DNA from 3 places in the Lactobacillus sp. M0393 genome. Region 1 is predicted to be linked to each of the others. Evidence: predicted binding sites of a transcription regulator. Region 1 holds the regulator's gene; each other region holds the start of a gene.

Region 1 (6,162 bases):
AAACTAAGACTTTTTCATCTTCTGCGTCTTTGTCCAAACCATAAGCAAGTGAAGATGCAGTAGGTTCATTAATAATTCTCTTAACATCTAAACCAGCTATTTTACCAGCATCTTTGGTAGCTTGGCGTTGAGCATCATTAAAGTATGCAGGTACGGTAATAACAGCATCAGTTACTTTCTCGCCTAAATAATCTTCAGAGAATTTCTTGATGTACTGCAAGATCATTGCTGAAATTTCCTGTGGTGTATAAGCTTTATCACCAATTTTAACCTTGTAATCAGTTTCACCCATGTGACGTTTAATAGAAGAAATAGTATTAGGATTGGTAATTGCTTGTCTCTTAGCAACTTCACCAACTTGGATTTCTCCATCTTTAAAGGCAACTACTGAAGGGGTAGTGCGATTTCCTTCTGGGTTAGTAATAATTTTGGGTTCTTTACCCTCCAAAACGGCAACTGCTGAGTTAGTAGTTCCGAGGTCAATTCCGATAACTTTTGACATTGATATGCTTCCTTTCAATTATTGTGCTACAACAACCATAGCTGGTCTTAAAGTACGATCTTTGTACAAGTATCCCTTTTGTAAAACTCGTACAACATGATCTTTTTGATCATCATTTTCAGCTGCAACGGTTTGAACAGCTTGGTGTAAATTGGGATCAAATTTGACACCTTCAGCTATAATTTCACTGATACCGTGATCTTTCATCGCTTTAACCAGTGAATCAAGTGTCATCTGTACACCTTTTTTAAGCTGTTTTGATGCTTCGTCATCGACTTTAGTAGCTAAAGCTCTTTCTAAATTATCCATCGCTGGCAAAACATCTTTAGCTAAGGATTGAGACTCATATTTGATAAGCTGCGCTCTTTCTTTATTGTAGCGATTTTGCATATTTTGCATCTCAGCTTGACTGCGCAAATACTTATCTTCCAGATCGTCTTTTTCTTTTTGCAATTGAGTCAAATTACGCTGCAATTTACTTTCCAAAGACTCTGGTTTCTTTTCTTCGTTAGCCTTAGTCTTAGAATTTTCTACTTCTGTCTTTGACTTTTTATGCTCATCTTTTTTTGGCTCTTTTTTTGAGTTTTTACTATTATTTTCTTCTTTACTCACGGCTAACCTCCTTTATTTGAATCTACCATAATAATCAAGTAATTTTTTAGATAGTTCGTTTCTGAAATACTCGAGTAATCCAATCACCTGAGAATACGGCATATTATCAGGGCCAAGTAAAGCAATTATGCCCTTTCCATGAGAGCCAACGCTGTACTCTGCCGTAAGCAGACTGTAATCCTTTAACAAATCATTTGATAATTCGGATCCTAAACTAACTCGAACCGGATACCTGTCGCTTTTCAAATTTTGCCTATTATCCAAAATACTGGAAATCAAATCATTATGCTCAATCATTTCATAGAGCGATCTTAAGTTTGAAATATCGTCCAGAGAAATGTTGTTAAGCAAGTTAATCTGACCATCAACATAGGTTTGCTCACTGGCAGCATCGTTAATAACATCCTCGACCAAATTAATCAGTTCAGAGACATGAGCAACTTTAAGTTTATTGCCCAAAGTCTTTTTAAGATAGTCTGGAGTAACTTGATCTAAAGTTTTGCCCACCAGCTGATCGTTAATCATGCGCACAGCCTGTTCAATTTCATCACCATTAACATTATAAGGTAAAGTATAAACCTGGTCATGAACGTCACCGTCACTAGTTCCTAAGACAGCCATAATCTGTCTGTTAAACAATGGCACGATACGAAAACCAGTAATAGTTAATTCACTATTTTCAGGACCTTCCGCAAATGCTGTGTAATTGGTTAGATCCGATAAAATTTTGACAGCTGCCTGTACGATATCGTTAACCTGATGAAATGGTTGATCAAGCTGACTAATGATTCGCTTGTATACAGAAGATGAAATTTGTAAAGGTTCAACTAAATTGTCAAGATAGTAGCGGTAGCCTTCAGTTGAAGGCACGCGGCCACTAGACAAATGAGTTTTCTCAATCAAACCCTTATCTTCTAAAACAGCCATTTCGTTACGAATAGTAGCACTTGAAACCTTAATAGGCAGTTGATTCATAACAGTTTTGGACCCAACAGGATCATGTGTCTGCGTAAAATCATTGATAATTGTTTTTAAAATTAATTCTTGACGTTCGGTCAACATAAATATCGCCCTCACTTTTAGCACTCAATCTGATTAGGTGCTAACAATTTATATGATACTAGCTTTTAGCAGAATGTCAAGTTGAGTGCTAACTTTTTTCTTAAAAAACGTCAATCATTTTTTCAGTATCATTAATTAATTCATCGCAGCAAAATAATTTTTAATTTCAGCCTCGTCTTGACTCATTTGTTGTGTTAGCTCTTTTAAATTGGCAAATTTAATTTCACCACGGGTATACTTATACCATTTAATTACCATTTCCTCATCATAGGCTTCCTGATCAAAACCAAATAAGTTTGACTCAATATAAAGCTTTTTCCCCTGGTTGATAGTCACATTATAGCCTACACTTGTCATTGAGTCATACCACTTACCACAAATCTTAGTTTTAGTCGCATATACCCCAATTTTAGGAACAGCCTTGTCATCACTCCAAACCAAATTAGCTGTAGGAAAACCGAGTTTATGACCATTGCGCAAACCGTGACCAACATAGCCTGACATAACATAGGGAAAACCTAACAACTTAGCAGCTAATTCCATATTTCCGCTAGTTATCGCCTTCTTGATTTCCGTAGAACCAATTTTTTGACCATCATAAGACTGCTTAGGGACATTAATTATATTGAACCTTCCCTTAGCAAACTTAGGGAAATTTTTCATATTAGCCGTGTCTTTAGGGCCATATGTGTAGTCAAAGCCAGCAACTACAGTGTCAGCATGTAATTTTACTATAATATTATCAACAAATTCCTGTGCAGTTAGTTTACTAAAAGCTTCATTAAAGTGCATCACCAACAAATAGTCAACTTTAAGTTTCTGCATCTTGTATGCTTTTTCTGGAAGAGTATCAATGTATGTAACTTTTTTATTTTGATAAACTTCTTTTGGATGACGATCAAACGTCATTACTACTAGTGGTAAATGTCTTTGCTTTGCTTTTTCTTTTGCGATTTTGATTAATTCTTGATGTCCGCGATGAACCCCATCGAAGAAACCTAAAGCAAGAATTATATTTTGGGGAATTATGTTTTCCTTAAAAGGGTATGTTAAATGGATAATTTCCATAATAAGACCTTCATTCACCTATTCATTTTGTAAAAGCATTAAATAAGGGCGATAAATGGTACCATCTTTGCGATATATTGCCTTAACTTTATTATTGTAACGTAATGCCACCTTTTTTGCATTCGTTTTCAAAGAAATAGCTGCACCATTTTTAACTTTAGACCATAATTTATCATCAAGATCCATTTGCACGTAATTTCTAAAAAAAGAATCAATTGGTTGAATAATTTGATCAATTAATTTAGGATCTTCGGTAATTTCAGAAAGTTTTACAGACTGACTAATATCAAAACCTGAACTAGATGTGCGGCGCAAACTTTTCATTACTGCTGGTATTTTCAGTTGGGTACCTAAATCATTTATTAAAGAACGAACGTAGGTTCCTTTACTACATTCAATTTCAAAGTCAAACATTTCTTGACCTTTTTCTTTATCAAAGATAGGTTCATTTACAAGATTATAAGCAAAAATTTTAACTTGCCTTTTAGGTCGTTCTACCTCAATGCCAGCTCGTGCATATTCATATAAATGCCTACCGTTAACCCTCACAGCAGAATAGATCGGCGGCACCTGTTCAATTTGTCCCACAAATTCTTGCATTGCATCTTTTATCTCAGTTGATTTGACTTTATTCGTGATCTTTTTGCTAGCTGTTATTTTGCCGCTAATATCGCAACTATCAGTGGCAAAACCAAGTATTCCCTGGCCAATATATCTTTTATTTTGAGTATGCATTAACTCAATTAGTTTAGTAGCCTGTCCTATTGCGACTGGTAAAACACCTGTAACATCAGGATCAAGAGTACCAGCATGACCTATTTTCTTAATGTGCAAGACTTTGCGTAATTGATAGACAACATCAGCACTCGTCATGCCTTTTTCTTTGTCTATCACCAATATACCATTTAACATTTTTCCCGTACCTTAACCATGAAAAAAGCGCCTAACAGCGCTTTTATTAATTATTTCTATTTTCATCCTGCTTTTTAACTTCAGCAATTAACCGATCAATTTTGCTACCGTATTTAACTGAATTATCTCGTTTAAATATTAATTCAGGAACTTTGTAGACAGTTAAGACCTGACCCAACAAATGCCGCATCATGCCCTTTGCCTTATTTAAACCAGCTGCAGCCTCTTCTTCCTTTTTAGCATCTTCTGAAAGAATACTGTAGTAAACAGTAGCATATGAGAGATCATTAGTACACTCAACAGCTGTGATTGTAACGTCATTAACACGTGGATCACGAATATTTTTGCGCAAAATTTTCGTTAATTCACGGAGGATTTCTCCTTCAACACGACCAATTCTGTGTTTCATGCTTTCCTCCCTGTTAATTACTCAGGTTTGACTTCTTGCTTTTCAACGGCTTCCATCTCATCACCAATTTTGATATCATTGTAGCCCTCAATTGTTAAACCACAGTCAAACCCTTGTTTAACCATTTTAGCATCATCTTTAAATCTTTTAAGTGAAGCCACTTTTCCAGTATATATTACAACACCGTCACGAATCAAATTGATTTCAGAATCTTTTGAAACATAACCAGAATCGACAAAGGCACCAGCAATTGTTCCTACCTTGGAAACCTTCCAAGTCTCGCGTACAGTTAAATTACCTACAACCTTATCTTCATAAGTTGGTTCAAGCATACCCTTCATGGCTGCTTTAACATCGTCAATAGCCTTGTAAATAATGCTGTACAAACGAATATCTACACCATCTGTTTCAGCTTGTGACTTTGCGGTAGCTGTTGGACGAACATTAAAGCCAATTATAAAGGCATTCGAAGCGCCAGCCAAGGTAACATCTGATTCATTTACAGCACCGACTCCGGCATGAATGATGTTTACACGCACACCTTCAACTTCTATCTTTTCAAGTGACTGCTGTAAAGCCTCTACAGAACCTTGAACATCCGCTTTTAAGACAACATCTACTTCCTTCATGTTTTCTTTCTTCATAGTGTCAAACAGGTTATCAAGAGTAACATGTTGAACATTTTCCCGAGATTGTTGCAAAGCTTGTTGCGCTCTTTGTTCACCAACACTTCTAGCCGTCTTTTCATCATCGAACACTACTATTTTATCAGCAGATTCTGGAACATCATTTAATCCGGTAATTTCTACTGGCATTGATGGAGTAGCCTTTTCGACTTGACGACCGCGGTCATTAGTCATAACACGAACTCTACCAAAGCGGTTCCCAACTACAATTGGATCGCCAACTTTTAGTGTTCCTTGTTGAACCAAAAGGTCGGCAACAGGACCGCGTCCACGAGAAAGTCTGGCTTCAATAACAGTACCAATTGCTTTTTGCGTTGGGTCTGCTTTCAATTCCATCACATCCGCTTGCAAAAGGATCATTTGCAAAAGTTCATCAACATTTTCACCAGTTTTAGCAGAAATGTTAACAAATATTGTGTCACCACCGTAATTTTCCGGAATTAGATTGTACTTCATTAACTGCTCAGTAACATGCTCAGGGTTTGCTCCCGGAACATCCATCTTGTTAATGGCAACAATAATTGGAACATTAGCACTCTTAGCATGATCAATTGCTTCAACAGTTTGAGGCATTACACCGTCATCTGCAGCAACAACCAAGACAACAATATCGGTAATTTCTGCTCCACGTTCACGCATATTTGAGAATGCGGCATGTCCTGGTGTATCCAAGAAAGTAATTGGCTGATTATCAACTCTTACCTGATAAGCACCAATTTTTTGCGTAATTCCTCCAGCTTCATGAGCCGAAACATGCGTATGACGTAAACGATCAAGCAGTGTTGTCTTACCATGGTCAACGTGTCCCATAATAGTAACTACTGGTGGGCGTTTAATTAAATGCTTAGATTTCAGAGAAGCTTTCATTCTCTTGTCATAAAGATTATCAATGTCAGATATATCCTCATGCA
Region 2 (6,162 bases), on a different contig from region 1:
TACTTTCTTCATTAAGTCACTAACCAATTTCTCATTTTCTTCAGCAGTTTCTGAAACATAACAAGCTTTATTGGCTAATTCCTTAATATCTGCAGTATTGAGCTTCTTCATTAAGCTTCTAATACGCAAAATTGAAGTAGCACTCATTGAGTACTCGTCTAAGCCCATTGAAAGCAAAATTGGAAACATGGTACTGTCTCCGGCAGCTTCGCCGCACATGCCACACCAAATGTTGTTTTCATGTGCTGCATCAATCGTGTGCTTAATTAAACGCAAAACAGATGGGTTTGCCGGTTGATAAAGATAAGAAACATTATCATTGCCCCTATCAGCAGCCATTGTATATTGAATTAAGTCATTAGTACCAATTGAGAAGAAATCAACTTCTTTAGCAAATTGATCAGCTAAAACTGCAGCAGCTGGAACTTCAATCATCATTCCCACTTCTAAGTTCGAACCAATCTTAACGCCTTTTGTAACTAACTTGTCTTTTTCTTCACCCAAAATTGCTTTAGCCTTGCGCAACTCATTCAGAGTACCAATCATTGGGAACATAATGCCTAACTTGCCATAAGCTGATGCACGCAATAAAGCACGAAGCTGTGTACGGAAAATCTGTTCATTTTGAAGTGAGAGTCTAATGGCACGCACACCTAAGAATGGGTTCATTTCTTCTGGTAAATCCCAATAATCAAGGTGTTTGTCACCACCAATATCCATGGTTCTGATAATTACCTGCTTACCATGCATACCTTCAATGACTTTCTTATAAGCTTCAAATTGCTCATCCTCAGTTGGGAAGTCCTTTGAATCCATATATAAGAATTCGGTTCTGTAAAGACCAACAGCTTCAGCACCATTATCGTTTACACCCTTCATGTCATTTGGTGTACCAATATTAGCAGCAATTGTAAACTTTTTACCGTCTGCAGTAACTGAAGGCTCGTTCTTTAATTTTTCCCATTCAGCTTTTTGCTGCAAAAAGTCAGAACTCTTTTGTTGATATTCAGCAACTTGACTGTCAGTAGGCTTAACTACTACATCACCGCTTAGACCGTCAACAGCAATCGTGTCGCCGTTTTCAACATCCTTGGTAATTGAATCAGTACCTACAACTGCTGGCAATTCAAGTGAACGCGCCATGATAGCAGAGTGTGCTGTTCTTCCGCCAATATCAGTAACAAAGCCCTTAACAAATTTTTTATTAAGTTGGGCAGTATCACTAGGAGTTAAATCATGAGCAACCACCACAACTTCGTGATCAATGGCAGCTGGGTTTGGTAATTCCTTACCCAGCAAGTGAGCCATAATTCTCTTAGAAACATCGCGCACATCGGCTGCACGTTGCTGCATATATGTGTTATCAGTCATTCCTTCAAAAATACTGATAAACTTTTGTGCAGTTTCGTTAAGAGCAGCTTCACTGTTAACTTTTTGTTCCTTGATTTCGTTTTCAATGGCACCAGTAAATTCAGGATCGTTCAAGATCATAAGGTGAGCTTCAAAGACTTGAGCTTCGTCTTCACCTAAACTCTTCTTTGCACTATCACGAATTTTTTCAACTTCAGCAGTTGATACTGAAATTGCCTTCTTATAGCGTGCTAACTCACTTTCAACATCGCTAACTGTAGATTTTGAAAATGAAAGATCAGGTTCAACCAAGAGATAAGCTGGTGCTACAGCAATACCATCACTAGCAGCAATTCCTTTTAATGTCTTGGTCATTATTCAGCTAAGCCCTCTTTTTTCATAGTCTCTGAAATAGCGTTAATTGCATCTTTTTCGTCGTCGCCACTAGCACTGATAGTAACATCAGCATTTTTGCCAACACCAAGTGACATAACACCCATAATTGACTTTAAATTAACTGACTTACCATTGTATTCCAAATTGATATCTGAACCAAATTTAGAAGCAGCTTGTACTAGCAATGTAGCTGGACGAGCATGAATACCTGTTTCTGCAACAACATGAAAATCGCGTTTTTCCATTATATATATCTCCTTTGAATTCAAAAAATCAAACCGGTAATAAATACCTATTCGCCTACTTAGACTATCATTTTTTTGTGAATTAGACAACATAAATGTAACAGTTTACATCATTAAACTTCAGATTTTGATTTTGAATAAATTATTTTACCACCTCGCAATGCTTTTCCTGTAATATTTTGCCTTTTTTCAAAGGACCTTAATGCAGCTTGAAATTCAAAAGCATTTTTTGGCTCAACTTCATAGTGATCAAGTTCGCCATTTGCTAATTGCACCAGAATTTTTTGATAATCCAAAATCATCACCACTTTTTAGTCAATTTTATTTATGCAATCATCTGATCTTGCACCAATATTTTATCATATTAGCGTTACTTACAAATAATAAGATTCAGGTTTTAGCACTTGATTATTGCGAGTGCTAATTATATAATTTAGTAAACTGATATGAAAGGCGGTAATACAATTGCTTTGTCAAAACTGTCAAAAACGACCAGCTTCCATTCATCTTTTTGCGAAGGTTAACGGACAAAGTCGTGAAATTAATTTATGTGGACAATGTTATCAACAACTTAAACAACAAGGAAATATTAATATGAACAATGATAATAACGACTTCTTTGGTGATTTCAGCGACCTGTTTAATTACAACGGCAATGCGGGAAATCCAGGGGACCCCAGAATGGGCAATGGGAATCCAGGAAACGTCAATAACGGCAACAATGGTGCCGGGGGCGGACGCTCACTGCTTGATCAGTATGGAACCGATCTTACTGCTCTAGCAAGAAAAGGTAAAATTGACCCAGTTATTGGACGCGATAAAGAAATTGCTCGTGTCATTGAAATCTTGAATCGCAGAACAAAGAACAATCCTGTCCTAATCGGTGAAGCCGGTGTCGGTAAGACTGCTGTAGTTGAGGGCTTAGCCCAGCAAATTGTCGACGGTTCGGTCCCGGCCAAGCTGCAAGATAAAAGAATAATATCACTAAACGTAGTTTCTTTAGTTCAAGGTACAGGCATTCGGGGTCAATTTGAGCAACGAATGCAGCAATTACTTAAAGAAGTACAAGGCCATGATGATATCATCCTCTTTATCGATGAAATTCACGAAATCGTTGGTGCAGGCAATGCCGAAGGTGGAATGGATGCCGGCAACATTATTAAACCCGCTCTTGCTCGTGGTGATCTGCAACTCGTTGGTGCTACCACATTAAAAGAATACCGGGAAATTGAAAAAGACTCTGCTCTGGCAAGAAGATTCCAGCCCGTTGATGTTAAAGAACCTTCTGTTGCAGAAACAATCCGTATTTTAAAGGGTATTCAAAAGCGCTACGAAGATTATCACCATGTTCATTATACTGATGATGCTATCAAGGCAGCAGCAGAATTATCTGAGCGCTACATTCAAGACCGCTTTTTACCTGATAAAGCCATTGACTTGTTAGATGAAGCAGGTTCAAGAATGAACCTGACAATTCCTTACGTCGACAAGGAAAAAATGAAGGAACGAATTGATGCGGCTCAGAAATTAAAACAAGAATCCCTCAAGAATGAAGATTATGAAAAAGCCGCATACTACCGTGACCAAATCGAAAAATATAACAAGATGAAGGATCAAAAGGTTGATCCGGACAAATCTCCTATTATTACCAGCAAGATCATGAACAAGATTGTTGAAGAAAAAACTGGCATCCCTGTTGGTGACTTACAAAAGCAAGAAGAAAACCAGTTGCAAAACTTGGCACCAAATCTTAAGGCACACGTTATTGGTCAAGATAAAGCAGTCGATAAACTGGCTCGTGCAATTCGGCGTAACCGGATTGGCTTTAATAAATCCGGCAGACCTATCGGCTCATTCCTCTTTGTGGGACCGACTGGTGTAGGTAAAACCGAATTAGCTAAACAACTGGCTCGGCAAATGTTTGGTTCAGAAAATGCCTTAATTCGCTTCGATATGTCAGAATATATGGAATCATATTCTGTTTCCAAGTTAATTGGTTCAGCACCTGGTTACGTCGGTTATGAAGAAGCCGGACAACTAACAGAACGAGTAAGACGTCACCCATACAGTTTGATTTTACTTGATGAAATTGAAAAAGCTGATCCAGCTGTTATGAATCTTTTCTTACAGATTTTAGATGATGGCCGCTTAACTGATTCTCAAGGTAGAACTGTATCATTCAAGGATACAATTATCATCATGACCTCTAATGCTGGTCAAGGCATTAAGAACACCAGTGTTGGTTTCACTGCTGAAAATTCTGCAGATCAACCAGATTCCGCCAGAAGTTCAATGAGTCAATTCTTTAAGCCAGAGTTTTTAAACCGGTTGGATGATGTGATTGAATTCAACGAACTGACTAAGGATGACTTAATAAAAATTGTTAATTTAATGCTTGATGATGTAAACAGCATGGTTAAAAACCAAGGAATGCAAATTAACGTTACCGAGGATGCTAAAAAGAAATTAGTTGATGAAGGATATAGTCCTGATATGGGCGCAAGACCATTGCGTAGAACCATTCAGGAAGAAATTGAAGATAAAGTTGCTGACTATAAACTTGATCATCCTGCAGTGAAGAATTTGCTGGCTAGTGTTTCTGAAGATAAGATTGTTATCAGTGAAGATGAGAACACTATTAATTCAGCAAATGACACAACTAATATTTAAAGACGTCATTTTTAAGCATGATTATTGCAAAATATAATAATCATGCTTTTTATTAAAGAAAAAAGTTTAGTTTAGTTGTATACTTAAATTAAAAAAAGAACTACTAGAAGAAACGGGTGAAATCCATGCATTTAATAGATGTAACCAATAGTTATAAGGACCTAGTTCACAGTCAACTAAATACGACCAACGTAAATTATGTCAAAGTTTACTCTCTAGGCAATACCTCCGTTATCTACACCGAAAGTGATAAAGCAATCGGAATTGTCTTGGAAAATCACAATCGTCGTGTTCGTAAAGATGAAACGAACTTTGTTATTAAGCGACTTGTTAAAGAAAAAAATCCTTCATATATGTTGACATTTGATAAAAGTCAGCATGTAATTGAAATCCATATTGACAAATAAAAAAACTGGCTTAAAGCCAGTTTTTTGTTTACAGTTTTTCAGTCAGTTTAACATCTGGATATTTGTCCTTGAAAAAACGCTCTGCAAATTGATTTTCAAACAAGAATAGCGGTTGACCGTAACGGTCTTTTACTAGTAAATTTCGACTGTTAGCCATAGCCGGATCAAGCTGCTCAGGGTCAATCCAGCGTGCTACTCTGTGACCAATATTAGTCATTTCAACATCAGAATTATATTCATTTTTCATTCTGAATTTAAAGACCTCAAATTGCAGTTGCCCAACAGCACCCAAGATATACTCATCAGTCTGATAATTCTGGTATAACTGAATGGCACCTTCTTGAACTAATTGAACCATACCTTTATGAAATGATTTCTGTTTCATTACGTTCTTAGCAGTAACTCGCACAAAGAGTTCAGGAGTAAATTCTGGCAGTGGCGGATAAACCACTTTATGTTTGCCAGCATAAATACTGTCACCTATTTGGAAATTGCCAGTATCATACAAACCAACAATATCTCCTGCTACCGCATCTGAAACCTGCATTCTCTCACTAGACATAAATTCAGTAGCATTATTGAGACGAATTGGTTTACCAGTGCGAGCCAAAGTTACATCCAGTCCTTTTTTAAACTCGCCACTGCCAATACGCACAAAGGCAATCCGATCACGGTGGTGTGGATTCATATTAGCTTGAATTTTAAACACAAAACCAGAAAATTCTTCATCATCAGGAGCCAAGTCTTCAGTGTCGTTAACTTTATGACCAGCTGGTGCAGGAGCCATTTTAACAAAACTCTGCAAAAAAGTTTCAACCCCAAAATTAGTTAAAGCGGAGCCAAAGAATACTGGTGTCTGATCGCCTTGAGCAATTTTTTGTAAGTCAAATTGATTTCCAGCTTCTTTAATTAAGTCAATTTCTCCTAATGTATCTTGAAATTGGGGATTCTGACTAAATGGTTCACTAGCCGGCAGTTTACCGTCTTTATCTAGAGGCAAAAAGCGATCAGGACCATCCTTGCGATACATTTCAACCTGATTATGAGCAATATCATATAATCCCTGTAAAGTTTGACCTGAACCAATTGGCCAA
Region 3 (6,162 bases), on a different contig from region 1:
TTCAGTAGTCAATAACAAGGCAGCAATAGACGCAGCATTTTGTAAAGCAGTACGGGTTACCTTAGTTGGGTCGATAATTCCGGCTCCAACCATGTTTTCCCATTTACCGTTGGCTGCATTGTAACCAACTTCATTTTCTTGACCTTCAAGCTTATTCAAGATAACTGAACCATCTTCACCAGCATTTTCAGCAATTTGACGAACTGGAGCAGTCAAAGCTTCTAAGACAATGTTAATACCTGTTTGTTCATCAGCATTGTCACCTTTAAGGTCCTTAACAGCGTCCTTGACATCTACTAAAGCAGTACCACCACCAGCAACATAGCCTTCATCAACGGCTGCACGAGTGGAGTTCAAAGCATCTTCAATGCGGTATCTGCGCTCTTTTAATTCAGTTTCCGTAGCAGCACCAACATGAATAACAGCAACGCCACCAGTTAATTTAGCCAGACGCTCTTGTAATTTCTTCTTGTCAAAGTCAGAAGTAGTTTCTGCAATTTGCTTTCTAATTGAGTCCTCACGGTCTTTAATTGCTTCATCTGAACCTGAACCATCAACAATAGTAGTTGAGTCCTTAGTTACAGTAATCCGGCGAGCTTGACCTAGTTGGTCAATCTTAGTGTCCTTTAATTCGAGCCCTAAGTCCTCAGTAATTACTGTACCACCAGTTAAAGCGGCAATATCTTGCAATTGTTCTTTACGACGGTCGCCAAAGCCAGGAGCCTTAACAGCAACAACATTGAATGTACCACGAATCTTGTTCAAAACTAATGTTGGCAAAGCTTCACCAGAAACATCATCGGCAATGATTAAAAGTGATTTGCCTTGTTGCACAATTTCTTGTAACAATGGCAAGATGTCTTGAATGTTAGAAATCTTCTTATCAGTAATTAAGATATATGGATTGTCAAGATCAGCTTCCATCTTGTCATTATCAGTTACCATGTATTGTGACAGGTAACCACGGTCAAATTGCATACCTTCAACTACTGATAATTCAGTTTCAATACCACGTGAGTCTTCAATAGTGATAACACCATCATTACCAACTTTTTCCATTGCGTCAGCGATTAAATCACCAACTTCTTTTGAAGCTGAAGAAACTGAAGCAACTTGAGCAATTTGGTCTTTTGAAGAAACAGTGTGACTAATCTTGTGTAATTCATTTACTACAGCTTTTGTGGCTTTTTCAATACCGCGACGAACACCAACAGGGTTAGCACCAGCAGTAACATTCTTCATACCTTCACGAATAATTGCTTGGGTTAAAACAACCGCAGTAGTAGTACCATCACCGGCAATATCATTGGTCTTTTGTGCTGCTTCTGCAACTAACTTAGCACCCATATTCTCATAGTGGTCTTTTAATTCAATTGCCTTGGCAATTGTCACACCATCGTTAGTAATGTCTGGGTTGCCGTAAGATTGCTCCAAAACAACGTTTCTACCCTTAGGACCAATAGTAGCCTTAACAGTATCAGCTAATTTGTCAACGCCCTTTAACAGGGAACGTCTTGCTTTTTCTGAAAATTTAATTTCTTTTGCCATATTTTTATACGCTCCTTAATTACTTAACAATTGCTAAAATATCTTTTTCGTGAAGGACTAAATATTTTTGACCATCGTATTTAACATCTGTACCAGAATACTTGTCATATAAAACAACGTCGCCTTCCTTAACAGTCATAGGTATTTTGTTGCCATTTTCAGCAAAGTTACCTTCACCAACAGCAACTACTTCACCTTCTGTCGGCTTTTGTTTAGCATTAGAAGCCAGGACGATTCCGCCTACAGTCTTTTCTTCTTCTTCTTTAACTTTTACGATCACGCGATCACCTATTGGTTGTAACACGTTTGTCCCTCCTAAAATTAAATTTTAATCTCTTTTATGTGCCATTAGCACTCCTATTTGTCAAGTGCTAACTTACATTTATGATAATAACCCCTTTTATGAAAAAATGCAAGAAAAAATTAGCACTTTGAGTAAAAAAGTGCTAATTTGCTTTTTAAAACTATTTTTTCTTATCCGAATCAAGAAAGTAAATAAGTGTCTGCAACTCAGTAGCCAAATCAACGTTTTGAATTCTAATGCCACTTGGTGCAGATAAACGAATTGGGGTGAAATTCATGATTCCCTTAATTCCAGCTTCTACCATATCATCAGCAGTTTTCTGAGCAGCCGCAGATGGCACCGTTAAAATCGCAATAGAAATTTGTTGGTCACTAAGCTGCTTTTTAAGTTCACTCATATCATAGACAGGCACACCGCTTAGAATTCTGCCGGTAATTTTCTCATCAATATCAAAAGCACAAGAAATGCGAATATTATTTGAACGTTTAAAATTGTAATTTAATAAAGCATGACCCAAGTTACCTACGCCAACCAAAGCAACATTTGTTAAAGTGTCTTGGTTTAAAATCTTTTTAAAAAAAGAAAGTAAACTTTTTACATCGTAGCCATAACCCCTTTTGCCCAAAGCGCCGAAATAAGAAAAATCACGTCTGATTGAAGCACTGTCTACCTGAACAGCTTCAGACAATTCAGTCGAAGAAACTTTTTCTTTGCCAGCCTCATTTAAGATAATAAGATAACGGTAATATAACGGCAACCTTTTAGCCGTTGCCGTTGGTATTTTGATTTTTTCCATTTAAGAAGCCTCCAACTTAATTAAGTAACCATAATTCGTTCTTGTGAATTTCTCAGCAATCAATTCTATTTTACCTATAAATTTACGTCATTTGCAAACATTTTTTTCACAATCTTTTAAATTTTAGCATAATGGTAACAGGCTTGATAATAGAAACTGGTATTTTTATTCATTCACGCTTAAAAAGCTGTATTTTTGCTCTTTTTCTTTCATATATCCATCAAACTCTCACACAAGAATTTCACTACGTATGCTAAAATGGTTTTTAGGTGAAAAATTATGATAATTGCACAAGGACACGATTTAGAAAAACAATTCGGTGCCAACACATTATTTAAAAATGTCAATTTTTCAATTGACGCAAATGCCAGAATTGGTCTGATTGGACCTAACGGGGTTGGTAAAACAACCCTGCTTAAGATTATGACTGGCGAGGAAGAAGCCACACATGGTGACTTCACCATCAATAAAAACATAGATGTCGGCTACATTGCCCAAGAAAATGGTCTAAATGAAAGTAAAACAATTTGGGAAGAAATGTTGTCTGTTTTTACTTCATTAATTAATATGAGCAAAAAAATCACAAGTTTACAGCAAGACATCGCTGCAAACCCCAAACAAAATGATCTGTTAAAACAATATGATCAACTGCAATTCAACTTTGAGCAGCAAGGAGGGTACACCTACCAGGCTGATATCAAAAGTATTTTGAATGGCTTTAACTTTCCCGAAGAAACTTGGTCCAAAAAAATCGCAAGTCTTTCCGGAGGAGAAAAAACCAGACTTTCATTTGTTAAATTGCTACTGCGCAAACCTGCTCTGCTATTACTTGATGAGCCTACCAACTATCTTGATTTAGACACTCTGGACTGGCTGGAAAGTTATCTTAAAAACTATTCTGGTGCTATTTTAGTTGTTTCCCATGACCAGTATTTCTTAGATAATTTAGCCACACAGATTTTTGAATTGCAATTTGGCAAATTAACTGCCTTTAAGGGTAATTATTCCGCTTATGTTGCTGAACGGCAGCTGCGTGATCGCCAGCAAGAAGAAGCGTATGAAAAGCAGCAAGAGCAAATCAAAAAAGACGAAGAATTTATTCAAAAAAATATTGTCAGAGCCAAAACTACTAAACGAGCTCAAAGCCGCCGCAAGCAATTGGAGAAAATGGAAAGAATTACTCCGCCAAAACACAAAAGCAAAGTACGCATTAATTTTCAAAGCGAGCGGCCATCTGGTAAAGAAGTTTTAATTTTACGTGATTTAACAATTGGCTATCCAACAAAAACAATGGTGCACGATATTTCTCTGCAAATAAATAAAGGCGACCGCGTAGCCGTAATTGGTCAAAATGGTATTGGTAAATCAACTTTACTAAAAACCGTGATGAAAGAATTGAAACCGAAAAAAGGCTCAATTAAATATGGTGCATCCCTTGATATCGGCTATTATGATCAGGAACTACAAGGACTTGATCCAACCAAAACGGTAATCGATACAGTTTGGGACCGGCATAAAACAATGCCTGAAAAAGATGTTCGTTCCATTTTAGCCAGTTTTTTGTTTACGGCAAAAGATATTGATAAAACTGTCGGACAATTATCTGGTGGTCAAAAAGCGAGATTAACGTTAACTGTATTATCACTTGAACATAACAACTTTCTGCTGATGGATGAACCTACTAACCATTTGGATCTTGAGGCGAAAGAAGTATTAGAAAAAGCTTTGCAGGATTTTGACGGTACTTTATTGTTTGTTTCTCACGACCGCTATTTCATCAATCAATTAGCTAATAAGATTGTGGAGATCAAAGATGGTAGTGCTCATGTTTACGAGGGTGATTATAGCTATTATTTAGATGAAAAAAACAAACAAAACATTGTTACAGAGAACCAGTCGGCAGCAAACAATACGGCAGCAAAAGTAGACGAAAATAAAAATAAACTTTCTTATCAAGAGCAAAAATTGCGCGATTCACAAAAACGTAAATTGCAAAGAGAAGTTGAAAATACCGAAAATAAAATTGAAAAGCTGGAAAAAGAGCAAAAAGATATTCAATCTCAAATGGCTGATCCTGAAATTGCCACTAATTTTGACAAATTAGGTCCCTTGCAAGAACAGCTTAGCGCTGTACAAAAACATCTGGACGATACAAATGATGCTTGGGAAAAAGCACTGACTGAACTGGATAGCTTTGACTAAAACAATATATCAAGTAAGCACAACAAAAATAGAAACAAATCAGCCTTTTTATCTGCTGTTTTTATATTTTAACTTGCTGTAAATTACCTCGCCAACTATTAATAAATTTTTTGTTAGCAAAATTTGATGAATTTAGTGCTGCTTTTAAAATTGTAGTTGTTTAAACTAAAAGAGATAATTTTGCTGGCTTTATAAGAAATGAAATGGGAGATACGCATGGGAAAATTACTTATTGCTCTTCAATTATTAATTAATAAAGGAGGAATAAAAATGAAATATATAGTTGACCAAAATATTACTTTAGACCAACTCATCAATTTATACACCAGCGTCGGTTGGAGTTCTTATACACAAAATCCCTAGCAACTGCAAAAGGCAGTGGCAAATTCGCTTTTTGCTATTAGTGCTTATAATCATAACCAATTAGTTGGATTAATCTGAGTAGTTGGTAATGGTCTGACCTTCATTTATATCCAAGAGTTACTGGTTAATCTGCTTATCAAAGTCGGGAAATTGGTACGAAATTAATGAATAGCGTATTACAGAAATATAATTCTGTCATACAGAAAGTTTTGTTGACCGAAAATACGGGTAAAACGCGCATGTTTTATGAAAATGGTAATTCTAAGCCGTGTGATAAATACGTTTTGTTTGCTTTTTACAAAGATTCTGAGAAAAAACTATTTTCAGAACAACAAAAAGGCGTTGAACTCAACGCCTTTTTTCGTAGGGATTTTGTCTTGATCCTGATATTATTTATTTTATTGCAGCATTTCTGATGCGTAAGGTAATTCTAATGATGCATCAGCATCTAAAGTTAGATCAGCAAATTTTCCTTCTTGATACAAATTGTATGCCGCTGCACCAATCATCGCAGCATTGTCACCGCAAAGCTTTAAATCAGGCAAAATGACTTTGGGCTGAATATTTTGCGGTAAACTTGCTATTTCACTATTCATTCTGTCCCGTAAACCATGGTTAGCGGCTACACCACCCCCCATGATGAAAGTCTGCGGCTGATATTGCTTAATTGCCCTAATTGTTTTAGTTGCTAAAACATCAATTACTGCGGCTTGAAAACTGGCCGCTAAGTCATATTTATTTATTTTTTGGTTAATTTGTTCAGCGTGATGACAAGTATTAATGAATGCACTTTTTAGCCCTGAAAAAGAAAAGTCGTAATCATCTTCTTTAATCATTGCCCGGGGAAAATTAAAGGTATCCTGCCCCTGGTGAGCCCATTCATCTATTGTTTTACCAGCTGGATAATTAACTCCTAAAACTCGGCCAATCTTATCATAAGCCTCACCTG

What was found. The regulator HrcA, encoded in region 1, represses chaperone genes, less so after heat shock. The targets are predictions, from matches to a motif close to TTAGCACTCNNNNNNNNNGAGTGCTAA.
Region 2: H3R29_RS06490 (ATP-dependent Clp protease ATP-binding subunit) is a predicted target of HrcA. The motif match lies at 2,389-2,415, and genes of this name have one in related genera.
Region 3: groES (co-chaperone GroES) is a predicted target of HrcA. The motif match lies at 1,897-1,923, and genes of this name have one in related genera.

The regions. Positions count from the first base shown of each region.
Region 1 covers NZ_JACFPK010000004.1:20,531-26,692, forward strand. Annotated here, with positions in the region: gene dnaK (molecular chaperone DnaK) at 1-502, opposite strand, end outside; gene grpE (nucleotide exchange factor GrpE) at 521-1,114, opposite strand; gene hrcA (heat-inducible transcriptional repressor HrcA) at 1,127-2,176, opposite strand; gene ribF (riboflavin biosynthesis protein RibF) at 2,312-3,244, opposite strand; gene truB (tRNA pseudouridine(55) synthase TruB) at 3,263-4,156, opposite strand; gene H3R29_RS03800 (ribosome-binding factor A) at 4,203-4,565, opposite strand; gene infB (translation initiation factor IF-2) at 4,583-6,162, opposite strand, start outside.
Region 2 covers NZ_JACFPK010000006.1:106,988-113,149, reverse strand. Annotated here, with positions in the region: gene ptsP (phosphoenolpyruvate--protein phosphotransferase) at 1-1,725, opposite strand, end outside; gene H3R29_RS06500 (phosphocarrier protein HPr) at 1,725-1,991, opposite strand; gene H3R29_RS06495 (hypothetical protein) at 2,105-2,287, opposite strand; gene H3R29_RS06490 (ATP-dependent Clp protease ATP-binding subunit) at 2,457-4,661, shown strand; gene H3R29_RS06485 (DUF1827 family protein) at 4,787-5,068, shown strand; gene H3R29_RS06480 (peptide chain release factor 3) at 5,097-6,162, opposite strand, start outside.
Region 3 covers NZ_JACFPK010000005.1:180,228-186,389, reverse strand. Annotated here, with positions in the region: gene groL (chaperonin GroEL) at 1-1,548, opposite strand, end outside; gene groES (co-chaperone GroES) at 1,568-1,852, opposite strand; gene H3R29_RS05765 (redox-sensing transcriptional repressor Rex) at 2,013-2,648, opposite strand; gene H3R29_RS05760 (ABC-F family ATP-binding cassette domain-containing protein) at 2,928-4,850, shown strand; gene tsaD (tRNA (adenosine(37)-N6)-threonylcarbamoyltransferase complex transferase subunit TsaD) at 5,612-6,162, opposite strand, start outside.